DNA from 4 places in the Pseudoalteromonas sp. MBR-15 genome. Region 3 is predicted to be linked to each of the others. Evidence: predicted binding sites of a transcription regulator. Region 3 holds the regulator's gene; each other region holds the start of a gene.

Region 1 (4,513 bases), on a different contig from region 3:
TAACCCGCCCTTTTTTGCATATCGTTCAAGTTTTTGAGTCAGCTCTAAGCCTGATTTATCAAATTTATTATCATGCCAAAAGCAATACCCAGAACCCATATCGGTTTCTTGACACGTGTTACCTGTTGGTGAAATGTAGCTACAACACGGTTTATCAGGCATAAGAATAAAAACTTATTTATGAGTCATCTTTATAGATTAGCAGGTATTTTACGGGGTAAAATATAATACAAAGATTTTATTAATTACATTGGCTTATTTTGTTTGAGTACACGTTAAAACGCAGTAAACGTAGAAAAACTGTCGCGATTAAAGTCGCTGAGCAGCAGTTGACTGTGTATGCACCTCACTTTGTCCCGCGTAAAGATATTGAAGCGTGGTTAAAAACAAAGCAGCATTGGGTTGCAGAGCAAGTTACTAAACAATCATTACACGCTGAGCAGTGTCAATTTCCCATTAAAAATTCGCAAATCAAGCTATTTGATCAGGTAATTCCCCTTGTATTTAAGCAAGAAAATTGCAGCCAATGGTATCAAGACACTGATACTCATGAATTAACCCTTGCTATTTCACCGCGCGTTAAACTCACAGACGCAAAGTATCTTGCATTGATGGAAGAGTTTTTACATGACAAGTTAGAAACCTACCTTGAGATGCGTATACAAAACTACTGTATTCAAATGAGAGAAGCGTTACCAACACGTCTTAAAATTCAACATTACAAGCGGCGATGGGGCAGTTGTAATCGCCAAAGAGAGTTAACCTTTAATTTGCACTTAGCCAGTGCGCCCCTATGGGTTATTGATTATGTTGTTGTTCATGAACTTGCTCATTTAAAGCATATGGATCACAGTGCGGCATTTTGGCAACGGGTGAGTGAGTTTTATCCCGAACATAAAAACGCAAGCAATTGGCTGAAAGTGAATGGTCCATTTTTACGCTGGCTCTAATACCAATCCGCAAGAATACTTAATCATTTTGAGTGATTAAACCAGTCGTTACCTGTGTTAAAAATGTCTGATTTACGACTGCATGGATGCAGAGCAATGCAGGAGCAATTGCTGAGAACAACTAAATAACTACATTTTTGCCTTGTTATCAACGCGGTTTTATTGCCTCAAAATAGACCACATAATTAAGCGGAATGGTATAACAAAAGGATAATTCAATTGAAAATAGCTGTATTTTTAGTTTAACGATTTAGGAAAAGAGAAGTAAATAATAATATGAAAAATAGAATAGTGAATTAGCAGAGAAGGAAAGTGGTGGAGGGAGCTGGATTCGAACCAGCGAAGGCTGAGCCGTCAGATTTACAGTCTGATCCCTTTGGCCGCTCGGGAACCCCTCCACACTAATTTTTATTGCATTTGGCCCCACTTAACTGAGCGTAGAAAAGTGGTGGAGGGAGCTGGATTCGAACCAGCGAAGGCTGAGCCGTCAGATTTACAGTCTGATCCCTTTGGCCGCTCGGGAACCCCTCCAATGCAACGGCGCTGATAATAGCAAACTGGCTCTTTAAGTAAAGAAAAAAACTAAAGAAAAATAGATTAATGCCGATAACTGGTTAATCTTGAAACTATTCGGCCAAAGTCTATGCAAATTGATGGTTTGTTGCTCAGCGAGAGTCAACTTGATAATCGTCTTAACAAAAGTGTTCATGAACACCGCCAAGGTGAGTTTGCCTTATTATTGGCGATGCTGTCTCATGATGCGCTTGATTTTAGCCAGTTTCATTTACCGAAAACAGAATTAACCGATACTCAGAGTTCAGAACACGTACTCAGAAATGAGTTAGGGGCAGGCCCAAAACAACCATTAGCGCCTGAACAATATGATATGTTAATCGGGCAGAATAATGGGCTGCGACTTTTACAAGGTGGCTTGTCAGATATTCGCCTACGTAATTGTCTCAGTCCTGAGCCGCTTGCTATCCGCGATGATAAAAATCATGTGCCGTTAGAAGTCATCGATAACTGTGAGCCAGCAGTCAGAAAACGCTATTACGATAAAAACGCACCCACAGAGCGTATGCAAATGGATGCAGCTGCGTTTTATGACAGCTTAACGGACGAGGCGATTCATCAGCCTTTGCAATTGGCAACTGCTTAATTAATTGAAATTGTCATACTCGCCTTGTACGCTACACTTACAAAGATAGGTAAATTGGTGCAAATCAGTAAAAAGTACAGCTAATTTTTTATGTGCTTGTTATAATGCGCCCAAATGGCTTTGTGCCATTATCATTGAACCAAGTTATTAGGACTATAATGAAGAAAACATTCACGCTTAACCATGAGAAAATTAAATACCCTCGCATGGTTGATGCAGCTAAGCACGAAGTGAAGAAGTATTTAAAACGTGAGCGTAATAAAACTCTCCCAGAAGATGCCGATTACTGGGCATTTGATTGTAAATTTGGAGAGTCAGCTGACGACGCGAAAGTCGTTCATGTGGCGGAAATTAATAAATGCATTAGCGATATTGAAGCAAAAGGGCTTACATCGTTTTATGTCGAGATTCTAGCGCGTCCAGCACAACGCCAGTTACAAGAATTTGACGAAGAATAGTCGTTATAATTCATAGAATTTAAGAATGGGCCTTGAGGCCCATTTTTATTGTCTGAAATACAATGACATTATTTTGTGTTGATTTATATCACATGCCCACCACGCAACGGCTTTCCCTACAATGGCTAGTCAAGGTTTAGATTGGCTATATAAAAAGTGAATAGCCGTGATTTAAATTGCGTGACACTTTTTATATTTTTTGCCGCTACCGCAAGGGCATTCATCATTACGGCCAATTTTAATATCAGCAACGGGCGTTATTTCACCATCAAGGTAACGCCATAGTCCATCTTCTTTAATAAAACGCGATTTCTCGTGTAACTCACAATACAAGTTTTGGTAAAAGTAATTTGCTTTAAATTCTACAAAACCTTCTTGCTCGTTATATTCAGTATCTAAAACGCTTAGCTTGGTAAAACGACAGCTATTAGCAAAATCTTTGATTTCGCTAACAGGGTTAGCGGTTTGTTGGCTTTGTGCGTATGTTGTAAAGACATATTTTGCATCTTTTAAGGCATAAGCACTAAAGCGAGAACGCATAAGTTGTTCCGGCGTTTGCGCTTGGCTATCGCCTGTGTGCAAAGGTTGGCAGCAAAGCGAGTAATCTTGTTTGCTGCCACAAGGACAAAGGGAGTGTGTGAGTGATGTCATAACAACTTACCTAAAACAATAAATTGCTATTTTAGCAAGCCTATTGTGGCTGCGGTACTAAATTGTTTAATGGGTTGCTTTTGTTGAAGCAGTAAAACTTTGCAGATGCATGTTCTAAATTAAGAGTCATAGAATCTAGTTGATTGTTGCTGACAATATCTGTCCAGGTGATCACTGCGGCAAAGTTACCGTTGTGCAGCGCCGAACTTAACACATATTCAAGATTCACAAGGTGCTTTTGTCTGATCACTAACAGTTTACTGGTGTCGATTGAACATGAATCGAGTAATGCTTTACTTGGCACATGATCAGGTGCAATTAACAATGTCCATGCACTTTGACTGTTATAGTGATGTAATACCTTTAATAGCTCAAATGTTGCTGAAATTTCGTCTTCAATTTGAATTAAATTAACCGACGCTTTGTCGTTATCTTGTTGATAGCTTTTAACGGTTCTTAAGGTAATTGGCTGTAACATAACTTTCACTCACTGGTTGTTTATACAGTATGTGTATACAGTAGTTTATACAGTGTTTTTGCGCAAGTGTTTTTTGCTATTTTTTTAACCAATTATTCAGCTTTTAATAATTTTAAAAAATTAAATATTTAAAAACAATTGGTTATTTTGTTTCTTTGCAGTGTGATATTTTGTGAAAAATGGATGAAATAATATATATAGTGTTTTATATCGAAGTTTATACAGTAGTTTGTATGCAGGATATTTGAGGTTTATACAGGTGTTTTGATAAAGAAGCCGGTGTACACCGGCTTCTAAAATTTAGTTTTTCAAGTACGTATTTAAAAACTCAAGGTACGCGTTTGATGCTTTGATACGGTTTTCTTTTTTAGTAAAACCATGACCTTCGTCATCGAACAACACGTATTCTACGGGGACACCATTCGCTTTTACTGCGGCAACAAGCTCATCACTCTCAACTTGCAATACACGAGGGTCGTTTGCACCTTGAATAACCATCAGTGGTTTCGTAATGTTTTTAGCATGGAAGAGGGGAGATATCGCTCGATGGCGTTCGCCATCAGTTGCAGGGTCACCCATTTCATCGTACAGTGCCTTTTTAAAGCTTTCCCACCAAGGTGGTATAGAGTTTAATGTTCTTACCCAGTTAGTTACGCCAAAAATATTAATACCTACTTTAAATTCTTCAGGTTCGAAAGCCAGCGCCGCTGCCGTCATAAAGCCACCGTAACTGCCACCCATAATGCCAATTTTATCAGCATCAACCCAGTCTAAGCTCTGTAAGTGCTTTTTCCCGTAGACAATATCTTGCAAATCG
Region 2 (4,513 bases), on a different contig from region 3:
GCGACAAATGGTATTAGCGGCGATGTGTTTGACTCTGAAATTGCTAGCATGCCTGTGATCAGTGCAGAAAAAGCGATGCAAGACAAACAGAATAAATACTCAGAGATGGGGGCGTTAACGGGTGTGCCGACTTTTATCGTGAATGATAAATATAAAATTAATATAAATACCATCAAGAGCCAAGAGCAGCTTGATGCGTTAGTAAAGTTTTTATTAGAACAATAATTTTTGGAGTGATTGAATAATGATCAAATTAGTTAAAGCTGCATTTGTGGCCGTGACGCTAGGTTTCGTTGCCACAGCGAGTGCGGCGCAATACGAAGAAGGTAAGCATTATGAAACAATTGATGCGCGAGCTTCTAAAAAGCCTGAAGTGACCGAGTTTTTTTCATTCTACTGTCCTCACTGTAATACCTTCGAGCCAATTGTTGCTGAGCTTAAGCCAATGCTTAAAGACGGCGTTAAATTTAAAAAGAATCACGTTAATTTTGTTGGTCCTCGTGATCCTGAGATCCAAACAGTGCTTGCGCAAGGTTATGCAACAGCAACAGTACTCCCAAATAGCGATGCGTTAGTTGGTGCAATTTTTGACCACATTCATGGTAAACGTGCGCGTATTAATGAGCTTGCAGATATGAAAGATATTTTCGTATCACAAGGTGTAACTGCTGAAGATTTTGAAAAGTACTACAACAGTTTTTCAGTACGTACGATAGCAGCGAAAATGAAACGCGACCAAGAGTACTATCAACAAAAAGGAGCCTTAAAAGGCGTACCAACCTTTATTGTGAATGGTAAGTATCGTTTAATCTTAGGTGCAGACTCAGGTATTACCGATGCAAAAAGCATGGCTGAGCTAATTAATTACTTAGCAGCTAAGTAAGAGACTCGAAAATATTATTTAAAAGCTCCGCTCGCGGAGCTTTTTTGTTTGGTGAAGAAATGAAAAAACTTTTAGTGTCGAGTTGTTTACTAGGAAAGCCGGTACGCTATGACGGTCAATCACAAAACTTATTACATCCTGGATTAGAGTCACTGAAGCAGCAAGGGCGTATTGTGTCTTTTTGTCCTGAGGTTGCGGGTGGTCTACCTACACCAAGAGCGCCTGCTGAAATTAGCCAGGGTAGAGTATTAACACAGGATGCGCATGACGTCACCGCAGAGTTTAAAGCGGGTGCACAGCAAGCATTACGCGTATGCAAAGAACAAGGGATTCGGTTCGCACTACTCAAAGAGTCTAGTCCGTCATGTGGACGTAATTATATTTATGATGGAAGTCACACAGGGCAAAAGATTCGAGGAATGGGTTTAACTGCAAAGTTACTTAGTGACAATAATATACAGGTGTTCAGTGAACAACAATTGCCAGCGCTATTGGCTGCGCTGGCAAAAGTTTAAGTTATTTACGCTGTAAAAAGACGCCAGACTCAATATGATGTGTATAGGGGAATTGGTCAAAAATCGCAAAACGTTTCACTTCGTGTGTTTTGCAAAGGTGATCAAGATCTCGTTCTAATGTCTCGGGATTACAAGAGATATAGATAATGTTGTCGTAGTTCGCCACCAAATCACAGGTAAGAGTATCCATCCCCGCTCGAGGAGGGTCGACTAAAATTGTTTGGCAGTTATAGCTGTTTAGATCAATACCGTCTAAACGTGAAAAAGTACGTTCGCCTTTCATGGCTTGTGTAAACTCTTCACTCGACATACGAATGATATCTAAATTATCGACTTTGTTTTGAGCAATATTGTACTGCGCAGAATAAACCGATGACTTTGAGATCTCAGTCGCAAGCACTCGGTTAAATGAACCGGCTAGTGCAATTGAAAAGTTACCATTACCACAATACAGCTCTAGCAAATCATTATTAAGGGGCTCACACAACGCTTGTGCCCATTCCAGCATTTTAATGTTCACTTTTGCGTTTGGTTGAGTAAAGCTATTTTCTACTTGCTGATAAATGAGTTCTTTACCATTTACGTTTAATCGTTCAACGACATAGTCGTTCCCAATCACTTCTTTTTGCTTACGTGCACGACCAATAAAGTCGATTTTAAACTGGCTGCTTAATTTTGCTTTAAGCTCTTTAATCGCAATTAGCCATTCATCGTTTAAAGGTTTGTGGTAAAGCAAACTAACAAGAATTTCACCACTTAAGCTAGAGAGGTAATCAATCTGGAATAACTTGCGGCGAAGTACCTCACACCCTTTTAAGTTTTCAATCATCACCTGCATCACTTCGCCAACGAGTGGCGCGGCGGGATCAAATTCATCAACGCGAATTTTCTCTTTGCTTTGCTGATCAAACATAATGTGGAATAAATCGTCGCCCTCATGCCACACTCTAAACTCTGCACGTTGACGGTAGTGAATTGGATCAGAGCTGAACACTTCTAATGTGTTTACACCAAAGCGCCTAAACTGTGACGTGATGCGCTGCTCTTTCTCACTCAATTGTGCATCATATTGAGTTGTATCAATTTTTATAACCGCCATGGCTGATTACCTTTTATCTCTTAGCTATTTGTCGGCGCTATTGTAGGGAGCAGAGAGGATTTGTCTAGTTTTGTTATTTATTTTAGTGTCGTTTTTTTATACAAAAAACTTAAGTTATGCGATTTTTGGCCGATAATGAGGTAACCATAAAATGGAGTCGGATCATGAAAATTGGCAACCTAGGCTATATGCCTAATACAAATTTGAATAAATACAATGGTAAACAGTCTGTGCAGCAGCCTACCATTCAAAATCGTCAAGATAGCTATCAACAACGTGGCCGCGAACTGGCTGCAAAAGTCCTCGACGATAAACTCGCACAAGCACTTGGTTTACCTAAAGCAGAAGAAAAGAAAGATAAGCCCCTGTTTGATTTTGATGAGATCGTTAAAAATGTACTCAATTTTGTTGGTGGTGCGCTGCGTAAAGCAAAAGCAGATGGCGCTGATGATGAAAAGTTAAAAGGCATGTTAGGCGAGGCACGCAAAGGCGTACAAATGGGAATCGATGATGCCTATGATGAACTTAAAGAATCAGGCATCTTAAATGACGATATCGAAGAGGGTATCGAAAAATCGAAAGAAGGTATCTTTAAAGGTATTGATGAGCTTGAAGAAGACTTATTTAATCCTAAACCTAATGCCGTGACGGTTAGCCAAGCACAGTACGTGAGCTTAAGTAATAATGCTGAATATACATTTACCACAGCCGAAGGTGATGAAGTCAGTATTAGCTTTGCAGATGCATATGAGAGCAAGTCCGCTAGTAGCTACAGTAAAAACGGTGACAACGAAGCGTATGTCAGTGAATCGTCACAATCACGTGACTTATCTTTTTCTATGTCAGTGAATGGCGATCTTAATGAGCAAGAGCAGCAGGCCATTAACGAGTTGATGGAAGACTTACAAGGCGTTAGCGAAACATTTTTCTCAGGCTCACTCGATGAAGCCTTTGAACAAGCTAAAGAGCTTAACTTGAGTATTGGGCAGCTAGTCGGTTTTTCGATGGATTTGAAGCAAACCAAAACAGTTGCAGCTATAAAAGGGTACGAAGAATATAAACCAACGCCAGAGAAAGAAGTTGCAGAAAAGGTCGCCCCTTTTAACGATGACTTAAAAGAAGCCTTTAATAAAGCCGGTGATATTGGTTTGCAAAATCAACTTGCCGGAATATTGCAATGGTTAAATCAAGATAAAGAAGAAGTCAGTAAATTGGTTGATTATACCAAAGCGATGTTCGAGCAAATGAATACACTACGTTCAGCCAATGAACAGAACTAGTCTTCGCTTTCTTTTTAGATAGTCACATGGCAAACTGCTTGCCTTTCATGATCCGAGGTAAGTAGTTTGTCAGTCCATATAATGGTGTTTGATTCAGGTATTGGTGGGACAACTGTGCTTGAACAGATCCAGGATTTGATCCCGAATGCAGATTATAGCTATTTTATGGATAATGCCTTTCTGCCTTATGGTGCGCAAACTTCGCAAACAATCATTCAACGCTTATTAGGGCTATTACACTTTATAGACACACATGCGTTGCATGTTGATATATTAGTGATTGCCTGCAATACAGCATCGACATCTGCGTTAGACGTTATTCGACACTATACAAGTATTGAAGTTGTGGGGGTTGTGCCTGCTATAAAGCCAGCATGTGCCATAAGTAATACGAAGCACATTGGTTTACTTGCCACGCCCGCGACTACAAAAAGCAAATACACCGAGACGTTAATTTTGACACACAGTCAAGGTACAAAAGTGAGCTTGTACGCTTCGACTAAGCTGGTGGAAATTGCAGAAACACTGTTTCATAGTAAAAAACTACTCAAAGCCGAATTCAACGAAGCAATGGCTGAACTCGCTATTGCAGATGATATTGATGTATTAGTACTCGGATGCACACACTTTCCTTTATTAGCCCATGCAATAAATAACTATTACGACAAACGCGTTAAATTGATTGACTCAGGCCGTGCAATTGCAAATCGTGTCAGTAGTATTATTACAACGCAGC
Region 3 (4,513 bases):
CACACACAGCGCCACAACAGTCGCATAACTTCGTTAAACCAGAACCTATGCGCGCTAAACCTGAGCCACAAGCCCAAGTTGCAGACAGCCTACAAGCGTTACTAGAGCGTCAAGCCCCACGCCCTCGTTCGCCAGAGCTTGCTTCAATGTTTAATCAATCTGGTATTGAAACGAGTGAACATTATCAGCCAAAAACACACAGTTTTGCGCCGCAAGAGCAGCCGCAATATTCAGCAAAACCTCGCTATCAAGAGCAAGCAGCACCGCGAGTGCAAACACAAGCACATAGCCTAGGTTTTGATGATGATTTAGACACAGGCTTCGACGATTTAGATTCACCAGCAGAACACAAAACGGCCGCACCCGCAAACCACTCAGAAATGGCGACGATGCGTGAAGAAATGAATGCCATTCGTCAATTACTTGAACATCAAGTGTCTGGTTTGATGCAGCAAGACATGGCGCGTCGTGATCCGACCCGTGCTTGTATGATTGATTGCCTAGCCGGTATGGGCATTGAGCGTGATGTTGCGGAGCAAATGGCGTGTTTTATTCCTGATGACGTTTCGCGTCAACAAGCGTGGCAAGCCTTATTGCAAATGGTTGAAAACCAAATGCATACAACAAATAATGAAATTTTACGTCAAGGCGGTGTGTACGCTTTAGTGGGTCCTACGGGGGTGGGCAAAACCACCACCGTGGCGAAATTGGCAGCCCTTGGAGCACAAAAATATGGTGCAGATAAAGTCGCGCTTATTACAACAGACACTTACCGTATTGGTGCGTATGAGCAGCTAGCCACTTATGGCCGCATTATTGGCTGTGGTGTGAAACAAGTTAAAGACGCAAATGAATTAGCTGAAGTGTTATACCATTTACGCAATAAGCGTCTAGTATTAATAGACACTGCGGGTATGAGTCAACGCGACTTACGCTTAACTGAGCAACTTAATACATTAATGCGCAATCAGCGTGTCGACATTCGCAGTTATTTAGTGTTAAGTGCAACAGCGCAAATTAACGTGCTACAAGAAACCGTTCGCCACTTTAAAAAAGTGCAACTAAGTGGTTGTATCTTCACTAAGTTAGATGAATCACTTAGTTTAGGTGAGATTATTAGTATTGCGATTCAAAATCGCTTGCCAATAGGGTATCTTACTAATGGTCAGCGTGTTCCTGAAGATATTCGCGTTGCGAATGCAGAAAAACTAGTAAAAAAAGCTGAGCAATTATATTTAAAACGAGCAAAAGCACAACATTCACGACGTCAAGCAGTAGCGTCGAACACAGTAGGGATGTATGATTAACACAGTATTAGATCAAGCAAGCGGCCTGCGCAAAATGAATCAAAATAATAATAGTGGCGTTAAAGTTATCGCTGTCACTGGCGGCAAAGGTGGTGTGGGTAAAACGAATGTGTCACTCAATACCGCGATCGCATTAGGTCAGCTGGGAAATCGTGTATTAGTATTAGATGCCGATTTAGGGTTGGCAAATTGTGACGTAATGCTTGGTTTACGTGTCGAGAGAAACTTATCTCATGTTTTATCTGGTGAGTGTGAACTGGATGAAATTCTTGTCGAAGGCCCAGCAGGTATAAAAATTGTGCCAGCGACTTCGGGCTCGCAAAGTATGGTTGAGTTAACACCGTCAGAACATGCGGGGCTTATTCGCGCATTTAGCGAGCTAAATACTGAGTTTGATATTTTAATTGTCGATACCGCTGCGGGTATTTCAGACATGGTATTAAGCTTTTCGCGTGCAGCACAAGATGTTGTTGTTGTTGTATGCGATGAACCTACCTCAATTACCGACGCTTACGCCCTAATTAAAGTGTTAAGTCGTGAGCATGGCGTTTACAAATTTAAAATAGTTGCCAATATGGTGCGCAGTATGCGTGAAGGGCAAGAATTATTTGCTAAACTCTCAAAAGTAACGGATCGATTCTTAGATGTGTCTATGGAACTTGTCGCAACCATTCCGTATGACGAGAATATGCGCAAATCGACCCGCCGCCAAAAAGTGATTGTGGAGTTATTTCCAAACTCACCAGCCGCTGTGGCATTTAAAACATTAGCAACGAAAGCAGTTAAGTGGCCAATTCCAAATCAACCGTCAGGTCATTTAGAATTTTTTATTGAAAAACTAGTAAACGGTTAACTATGACAACATCGGTGAATAAAGCGATGGGATATCAATCAGCACAGAATTTAAATGCGATTGTTGAAAAACATGCCTCTTTAGTCAAAAAAGTGGCGTGTCATCTAATTGCTCGTTTACCTGCCAGTGTGCAACTCGATGATTTGATTCAGTCAGGTATGATTGGCCTTATAGAAGCGTCGAAAAATTTTGATGCGAGTAAAGGGGCCAGTTTTGAAACATTTGCGGGTATTCGAATTCGAGGGGCTATGCTCGATGAAATCCGTCGAGGTGATTGGGCTCCCCGTTCAGTTCACCGTAATGCACGCCTTGTCGCTGAAACGATTTCGGATTTAGAGAGTATTTTAAACCGCGAGCCAAAAGACACTGAAGTTGCTGAAAAACTTGATATTACACTGGATGAGTACCATCATATTCTACATGATGTAAATTCCAGTAAGGTACTGGGTATAGAGGATTTAGGCGTTGATGAAGACGTCATCACACCTATGGGGCATGATTTAGCACTAGACAAACCGTTTAATAATGTTAAAAATGAACGGTTTAACCAGTCTCTATTGACGGCTATCCAATCGTTACCAGAAAGAGATGCACTCGTTTTGTCTTTGTATTACAACGATGAAATGAACTTAAAAGAAATAGGGCACATACTCGATGTTAGCGAATCGCGTGTGAGTCAAATACATGGTCAGGCGATGATTAAGCTCAAAGCAAAAATCAATGACTGGATTAATTAGTAGTAAGTAAATAAGGTTCAAACCTCACCGGAGGATGTTTTGGATAAAAACATGAAAATTCTTGTTGTTGATGATTTTTCTACAATGAGACGTATCATTAAAAACCTGTTAAGGGATTTAGGTTTTACCAATGTGCAGGAAGCTGATGATGGTTCAACAGCATTGCCGATGTTGCAAAATCAAGAGTTTGATTTTGTTGTAACAGATTGGAATATGCCTGGAATGCAAGGTATTGATCTATTACGCGCAATTCGTGCTGATGATAGCCTTAAACATATCCCCGTGTTAATGGTGACAGCTGAAGCGAAAAAAGAACAAATTGTTGCTGCTGCTCAAGCGGGTGTTAATGGCTATATCGTCAAACCATTCACTGCTGCGACACTGAAAACCAAATTGGAAAAAGTGTTTGAACGTTTAGGTTAATCTAAGGGGAGAGGCTTATGTCAGCACTTGCTGCGCCTCAAATAAGTTTAGAGCAAGCTCGTCAACTTGTTGAGTATCTTGAAAATGGTGAACAAGAGAAAGCTGATAAGCTGATACTTGAAACAGCATCAAAAGAACAATCAGAGTTGTTTGCTGAAGTCGGTAAATTGACACGACAACTTCATGAAGCACTAAAAAACTTCGATCTTGATACTCGACTCACAGATTTAACAACAGAAGCAATCCCGGATGCAAAGCAGCGCTTGAATTATGTTATGGAAATGACTGAAAGCGCGGCCAATAAAACGATGGATGCCGTGGAAGCGAGTTTGCCTATAGCACAACAGCTCGCTGATGAAATTGCCACGATTAAACCAACGTGGGATCGTTTAATGAATCGAGAAATTGAACTCGGTGAATTTAAAACGTTATGCCACAGCTTAGATAAGTTCATGAATAACTCGCACACCAAAACAGATGAGTTACAAGGCTTGATGACCAACGTGCTAATGGCGCAAGATTATCAAGACTTGACGGGGCAGGTAATACGCCGTGTTATCGAATTAGTGCGCGAAGTAGAAGACAGTTTAATCAATCTCTTAACTGTATTCGGCAGTCAAGACGATGGTCAAATAAAACAAGAAAAACAGGCCATAGACAAAGCACCTGCACAAAGCGATACGCTGGCAGGTCCAGAAGGGCCAATTATTGATAAAGAGTCACGCGATGATGTTGTTTCAGGACAAGATGAAGTTGATGACCTATTATCAAGTCTGGGCTTCTAAGAGGAGAGTAGCTGCATGAGCTTTGAAGTCGATGAAGATATTTTACAGGATTTCCTTGTTGAAGCAGGGGAAATTTTAGAGCTTTTGTCGGAGCAATTGGTCGAGCTTGAAAATAATCCAGATGATAAAGACTTACTAAACGCTATTTTTAGAGGCTTTCACACCGTAAAAGGTGGCGCAGGCTTTTTAAGCATGACTGAGCTTGTTGATGCGTGTCATGGTGCTGAAAATGTGTTTGATTTGTTGCGCCAAGGCGTGCGCAGTGTAACTCCAGAACTTATGGATGTTATTTTACAAGCCCTCGATACAATCAATGAAATGTTCGCGACAATTCAAAATCGTGAACAACCAGAGCCAGCAGATCAAGCCCTCTTAGACGTCCTACATAAATTAAGTCAACCACCAACA
Region 4 (4,513 bases), on a different contig from region 3:
TGTAGATAGAAAACGAAAATAGCTGGGCTCAACATGAATACCCAGCTATTATTTAATATTGATATGATGGAGCCAAACCAATCAGGCAAAATTACCTACCTTAATCAGTTTTATCATCATCATCACCACTACCATTACCTGGCATGTAGCAGTACTTATCTATTTTTTTCATTTGTATACTCCATTACATCTGTTAACGAAGTTTTACTGTAATAGATTTATGGTCTCACATCAATAGGGTCTGACTCGTGCGCTTTACCCTGCATTATAGAGATCTCGACACGTCGATTACGTCGGCGATCTTCATCGGTCACATTGGGAACAAGCGGCCGTGTTTCAGCATGCCCGACAACCACCATGCGCGACTTATCGAAACCTGAGGCTTTTTCCATTTCACTGGCAACCGCCACCGCTCTTTTCGAAGATAAATCCCAGTTATTGGTGTATAGCTCATTAGAAACCTGAAAATCATCGGTATGGCCAGACACCGTAATTTCACCAGGTACGTCTTTAAGTAAGGTCGCTATATCACGAATGATAGGTTTAAATTTAGGCTGTAAAAATGCGCTGCCCGATGGGAATGAGCCATTTTCACGAATACGGATAATAATTTGCTGACCAAGCGACTCAAGCTCAATCGCCCCATCCATAATCTGTTGCTCTAATTGCTGAGCAATTTTTTTCACAAGCTCATTAGTTTGCTCTTGATCAGCCGCTGAAATTGACTGCTCCATCGCTTGCTCTTGCGCTGTACTTTGCGATTCACCACCGCGCTTGTTACCTCGTTGCTCTTGGCGACCACCAGCAGAGCTTTCATCACCCGCTTGAAACTCTAACATTTGCTGAGTCATTTCAACGGTTTGTTGTTGAATCGTTTCAATCGGCGTGGGCTCAGGTTTACCTGGCGTGAACTCCATTGCAATCACCGAGGTTCCTTTGGGAATATCTTTTACTTCAATCTTATTTTGCACACCAAAAGCAAACTTCATCGAGCCTGCTATTTGCTTAAACTTAAGTACATCCATTTCTGAGAAAGCAAGTAAGAGTACAAAGAAGCACATTAATAACGACATTAAGTCAGCAAACGTGCCCATCCAAGCTGGCAGGCCAGGGGGCGGACATTTGCACTCTTGATCAGACATGCCTACTCCTCAGTATCTACTTTACGTTTAGATTCGGCTAAATAGTTTTTCAAAATCCCTTCAATTACTTTCGGGTTTTGACCATCTTGTATGCCTAAAACCGCATCCAAAATGAGGCGCTGGTTTAGTGCTTCTTCGTCTTTACGAAGCTCAAGCTTTACCTGAATAGGAATAGCAATAACATTCGCTAAAAATGCACCGTATAAGGTGGTAAGTAAGGCCACCGCCATAGCAGGACCAATCGCTTTAGGGTCATCCATGTTTGATAACATCGCAACCAACCCTATCAGCGTACCAATCATACCCATTGCCGGGGCGATATCAGCAAGCGATTTAAATAAAGTGGCACCATGTTCATGACGTGCAGATGTCAAAGAAATATCTTTTTGTAGCGTAGCCCTCACAACATCGGCATCATGACCATCAACCAGCATATCAACCCCTTTTCGCATGAACGCATTGGGGATATCAGCCTCTTCCAGCGCGAGAAAGCCACCTTTACGTGCAGAGTCAGCTAGTTCAACTGCTTTTTCAATTAACTCTTCTGGAGATTCAATTTTGAACATGAAGGCTTTAGCTGCAACCTTCCCTATCCCCAAAAACTGTCCCATGGTGAAGTTTGATAACACAATAAAAATCGAGCCACCGAATACAATGACCACCGAAGGTGTGTTGTAAAACATTGCAACTTGGCCGTCACTACTTAACACCATCGACATAGCAATTAAGCCTATGGCACCAAGAATACCTATTATGGTTGCTAAATCCACATACCCCTCCAGAGGAAAATAACACGACACCCTCAGGCATCAAATTTTTATTATTAACTGCTTATCGGCAAGCAATTGAATTACTTAAATCATTAAATGAATTAATTTTATTTTAATGTAAGATTTTTAAGCTACAAGTTTAAGCTGTATCTAAAAGCGTAAAAATAGCATATCGAAATCGCTTTATGCGTAAAAAAACACATCATTCTTTGACCTAGTTTAGCATTCCCCCTAAAATTGGCCTCACTTTCTAATAGCTATCGAGGCCACAATGGCGGCAAAGAAACCAGAAAACTTAAGCTTTGAAGAAGCGCTGGATGAATTATCTCAAATAGTTGTGCAAATGGAGCAAGGTGAACTGTCTTTAGAACAGTCACTTAAACAGTTTGAACGTGGTATTGCACTGGCAAATGCCTCATCGGGTAAATTACAGCAAGCAGAACAAAAAGTGGCCATTTTAATGGGCAACGATAGCCAAGCTCCTCTGAGCAACTTTGATTCAAACCTGGACTAATTCAGTGCAATTAAAAGAACAACTACAACGTGCTCAACACGATGTTGAAGCCATGTTAAATCGCTATTTTGACCAGCCACTTAATACCGAACAAACAATTAAAGACGCAACCCATTATGGTGTTTTAAATGGGGGGAAGCGTTTACGCCCGTACCTTGTTTACGCAACCGGTCGTATGATGGGAGCAAACAAAGCCGATTTAGATGTACTTGCAGCAGCCATTGAGTGTATCCATAGTTACTCACTTGTACACGATGATTTGCCGGCAATGGACGATGATGATTTACGCCGAGGCCGACCAACTTGCCACATTGTTTATGGCGAAGCACAGGCAATTTTAGCCGGCGATGCACTGCAAACGCTTGCATTTGATTTAATTGCTAATCATCAATTTACGGTGCCAGCGACACAACAGGTTAAAATGATAGCCTCATTAAGCAAAGCCTCAGGTATTGAAGGTATGGTTGGGGGACAAGCACTGGATATTGTCTCTACCGATCAAGTGATCAGTGTTGAGCAATTGGAACGTATCCACCAACTGAAAACTGGGGCGCTTTTAAATTGTGCAATTACACTGGGAGCTTTGTGCGCGACTCACTGTGATCAGCATACATTGCAGCAACTAAATCTATTTGGTCAAGCGATAGGTCTGGCTTTTCAGGTACAAGACGATATCCTAGACGTTGAAGCTGATACTGAAACATTAGGAAAGCCTCAAGGGTCAGATATTGCGGCTAATAAAGCAACCTACCCTGCTTTATTAGGCATGGCAGGTGCTAAACAAAAAGCGCAAGATTTACTTGCCCAAGCTCATCAGGCTCTTGAGGCAATAGATTACGACACAAATGAGTTGGCAAGCCTTGCCAGCTATATAGTTGAACGTAACTATTAGTGCCTACAAAAGAAAGACAAAATAACTAAAAAATCAGAGCCGCTATGGGCTATAATGCACTCTGGTTAGCGAAGGATGTATAAAAAACATGACACTTGATAGTAGCAAGTATCCATTATTAAGTTTGGTTGACGAACCAGCACAACTGCGTGATTTAGCGCAAGACAAATTACCTGCGTTTAGTAAAGAGTTACGTGAATACCTTTTGAACTCAGTTTCGCAAAGTAGTGGTCATTTAGCATCAGGATTAGGCACTGTTGAGTTAACTGTTGCGCTGCATTATGTCTATAACACCCCTGAAGATCGTTTAGTATGGGATGTGGGTCACCAAGCATACCCACACAAAATCTTAACGGGTCGTCGTGACCAAATGCATACGATTCGTCAAAAGGATGGCTTACACCCTTTCCCATTCCGTGAAGAAAGTAAATACGATACATTCAGTGTAGGTCACTCTAGCACCTCTATTTCTGCAGCCCTAGGCATGGCAATTGCGGCAGAAAAAGAAGGTAAAGATCGAAAAACAGTTGCCGTAATTGGTGATGGTGCCATTACTGCGGGTATGGCATTTGAAGCGATGAACCACATGGGTGATGTAAACCCAAATGTGCTGATTATCTTAAATGATAACGAAATGTCGATTTCAGAAAACGTGGGCGCATTAAACAACCACTTCGCTCGCATTTTATCAGGTAGTTTCTATACCAATATCCGAGAAGGCAGTAAAAAGCTACTTTCGGGTTTACCGCCCGTAAAAGAACTTGCCAGCCGAATGGAAGAGCACTTGAAAGGCATGGTCATTCCAGGCACTTTCTTTGAAGAGTTAGGTTTAAACTATATCGGCCCAATAGATGGCCACGACGTGAATATGTTGGTCGATACCCTGCGTAATATGCGTAACCTTAAAGGGCCGCAATTACTGCATATAAAAACGCAAAAAGGCAAAGGTTATAAACCTGCTGAAGCGGATCCTATTGGCTACCATGGGGTACCGAAATTTGACCCTAGCATGTCAAAATTGCCTAAATCAAAACCGGGCGCAGCCACATTCTCGAATGTGTTTGGTGATTGGCTTTGTGACATGGCAAAACAAGACGACAAACTCATGGCAATTACCCCTGCAATGCGAGAAGGCTCGGGCATGGTACGCTTTTCAAAAGAGTTTCCTAAACAGTACTTCGATGTTGCCATTGCA

The links. The regulator FliA, encoded in region 3, starts transcription of late flagellar genes. The targets are predictions, from matches to a motif close to CTAAAGNTNNNNNNNNNNNNGCCGATA.
Region 1: a site for FliA is predicted at 1,533-1,559, ahead of ACSSVW_RS17540 (VC2046/SO_2500 family protein). Genes of this name have one in related genera too.
Region 2: a site for FliA is predicted at 2,606-2,632, ahead of ACSSVW_RS20090 (DUF5610 domain-containing protein). Genes of this name have one in related genera too.
Region 4: a site for FliA is predicted at 1,975-2,001, ahead of pomA (flagellar motor protein PomA). Genes of this name have one in related genera too.

The regions. Positions count from the first base shown of each region.
Region 1 covers NZ_JBRJHH010000015.1:52,216-56,728, reverse strand. Annotated here, with positions in the region: gene ACSSVW_RS17560 (ion channel) at 1-162, opposite strand, end outside; gene ACSSVW_RS17555 (M48 family metallopeptidase) at 261-950, shown strand; tRNA gene ACSSVW_RS17550 (tRNA-Tyr) at 1,264-1,348, opposite strand; tRNA gene ACSSVW_RS17545 (tRNA-Tyr) at 1,397-1,481, opposite strand; gene ACSSVW_RS17540 (VC2046/SO_2500 family protein) at 1,594-2,109, shown strand; gene ACSSVW_RS17535 (DUF6172 family protein) at 2,268-2,567, shown strand; gene ACSSVW_RS17530 (YchJ family protein) at 2,739-3,218, opposite strand; gene ACSSVW_RS17525 (SulA-like leucine-rich domain-containing protein) at 3,259-3,696, opposite strand; gene ACSSVW_RS17520 (S9 family peptidase) at 3,997-4,513, opposite strand, start outside.
Region 2 covers NZ_JBRJHH010000025.1:982-5,494, reverse strand. Annotated here, with positions in the region: gene ACSSVW_RS20110 (thiol:disulfide interchange protein DsbA/DsbL) at 1-225, shown strand, start outside; gene ACSSVW_RS20105 (thiol:disulfide interchange protein DsbA/DsbL) at 245-883, shown strand; gene ACSSVW_RS20100 (DUF523 domain-containing protein) at 943-1,398, shown strand; gene trmA (tRNA (uridine(54)-C5)-methyltransferase TrmA) at 1,400-2,497, opposite strand; gene ACSSVW_RS20090 (DUF5610 domain-containing protein) at 2,662-3,777, shown strand; gene murI (glutamate racemase) at 3,844-4,513, shown strand, end outside.
Region 3 covers NZ_JBRJHH010000004.1:267,274-271,786, reverse strand. Annotated here, with positions in the region: gene flhF (flagellar biosynthesis protein FlhF) at 1-1,307, shown strand, start outside; gene ACSSVW_RS07940 (MinD/ParA family ATP-binding protein) at 1,300-2,160, shown strand; gene ACSSVW_RS07935 (RNA polymerase sigma factor FliA) at 2,187-2,897, shown strand; gene cheY (chemotaxis response regulator CheY) at 2,937-3,320, shown strand; gene ACSSVW_RS07925 (protein phosphatase CheZ) at 3,338-4,105, shown strand; gene ACSSVW_RS07920 (chemotaxis protein CheA) at 4,121-4,513, shown strand, end outside.
Region 4 covers NZ_JBRJHH010000006.1:271,023-275,535, reverse strand. Annotated here, with positions in the region: gene ACSSVW_RS10730 (hypothetical protein) at 1-89, opposite strand, end outside; gene ACSSVW_RS10725 (flagellar motor protein MotB) at 219-1,142, opposite strand; gene pomA (flagellar motor protein PomA) at 1,145-1,912, opposite strand; gene ACSSVW_RS10715 (exodeoxyribonuclease VII small subunit) at 2,184-2,426, shown strand; gene ispA ((2E,6E)-farnesyl diphosphate synthase) at 2,431-3,318, shown strand; gene dxs (1-deoxy-D-xylulose-5-phosphate synthase) at 3,407-4,513, shown strand, end outside.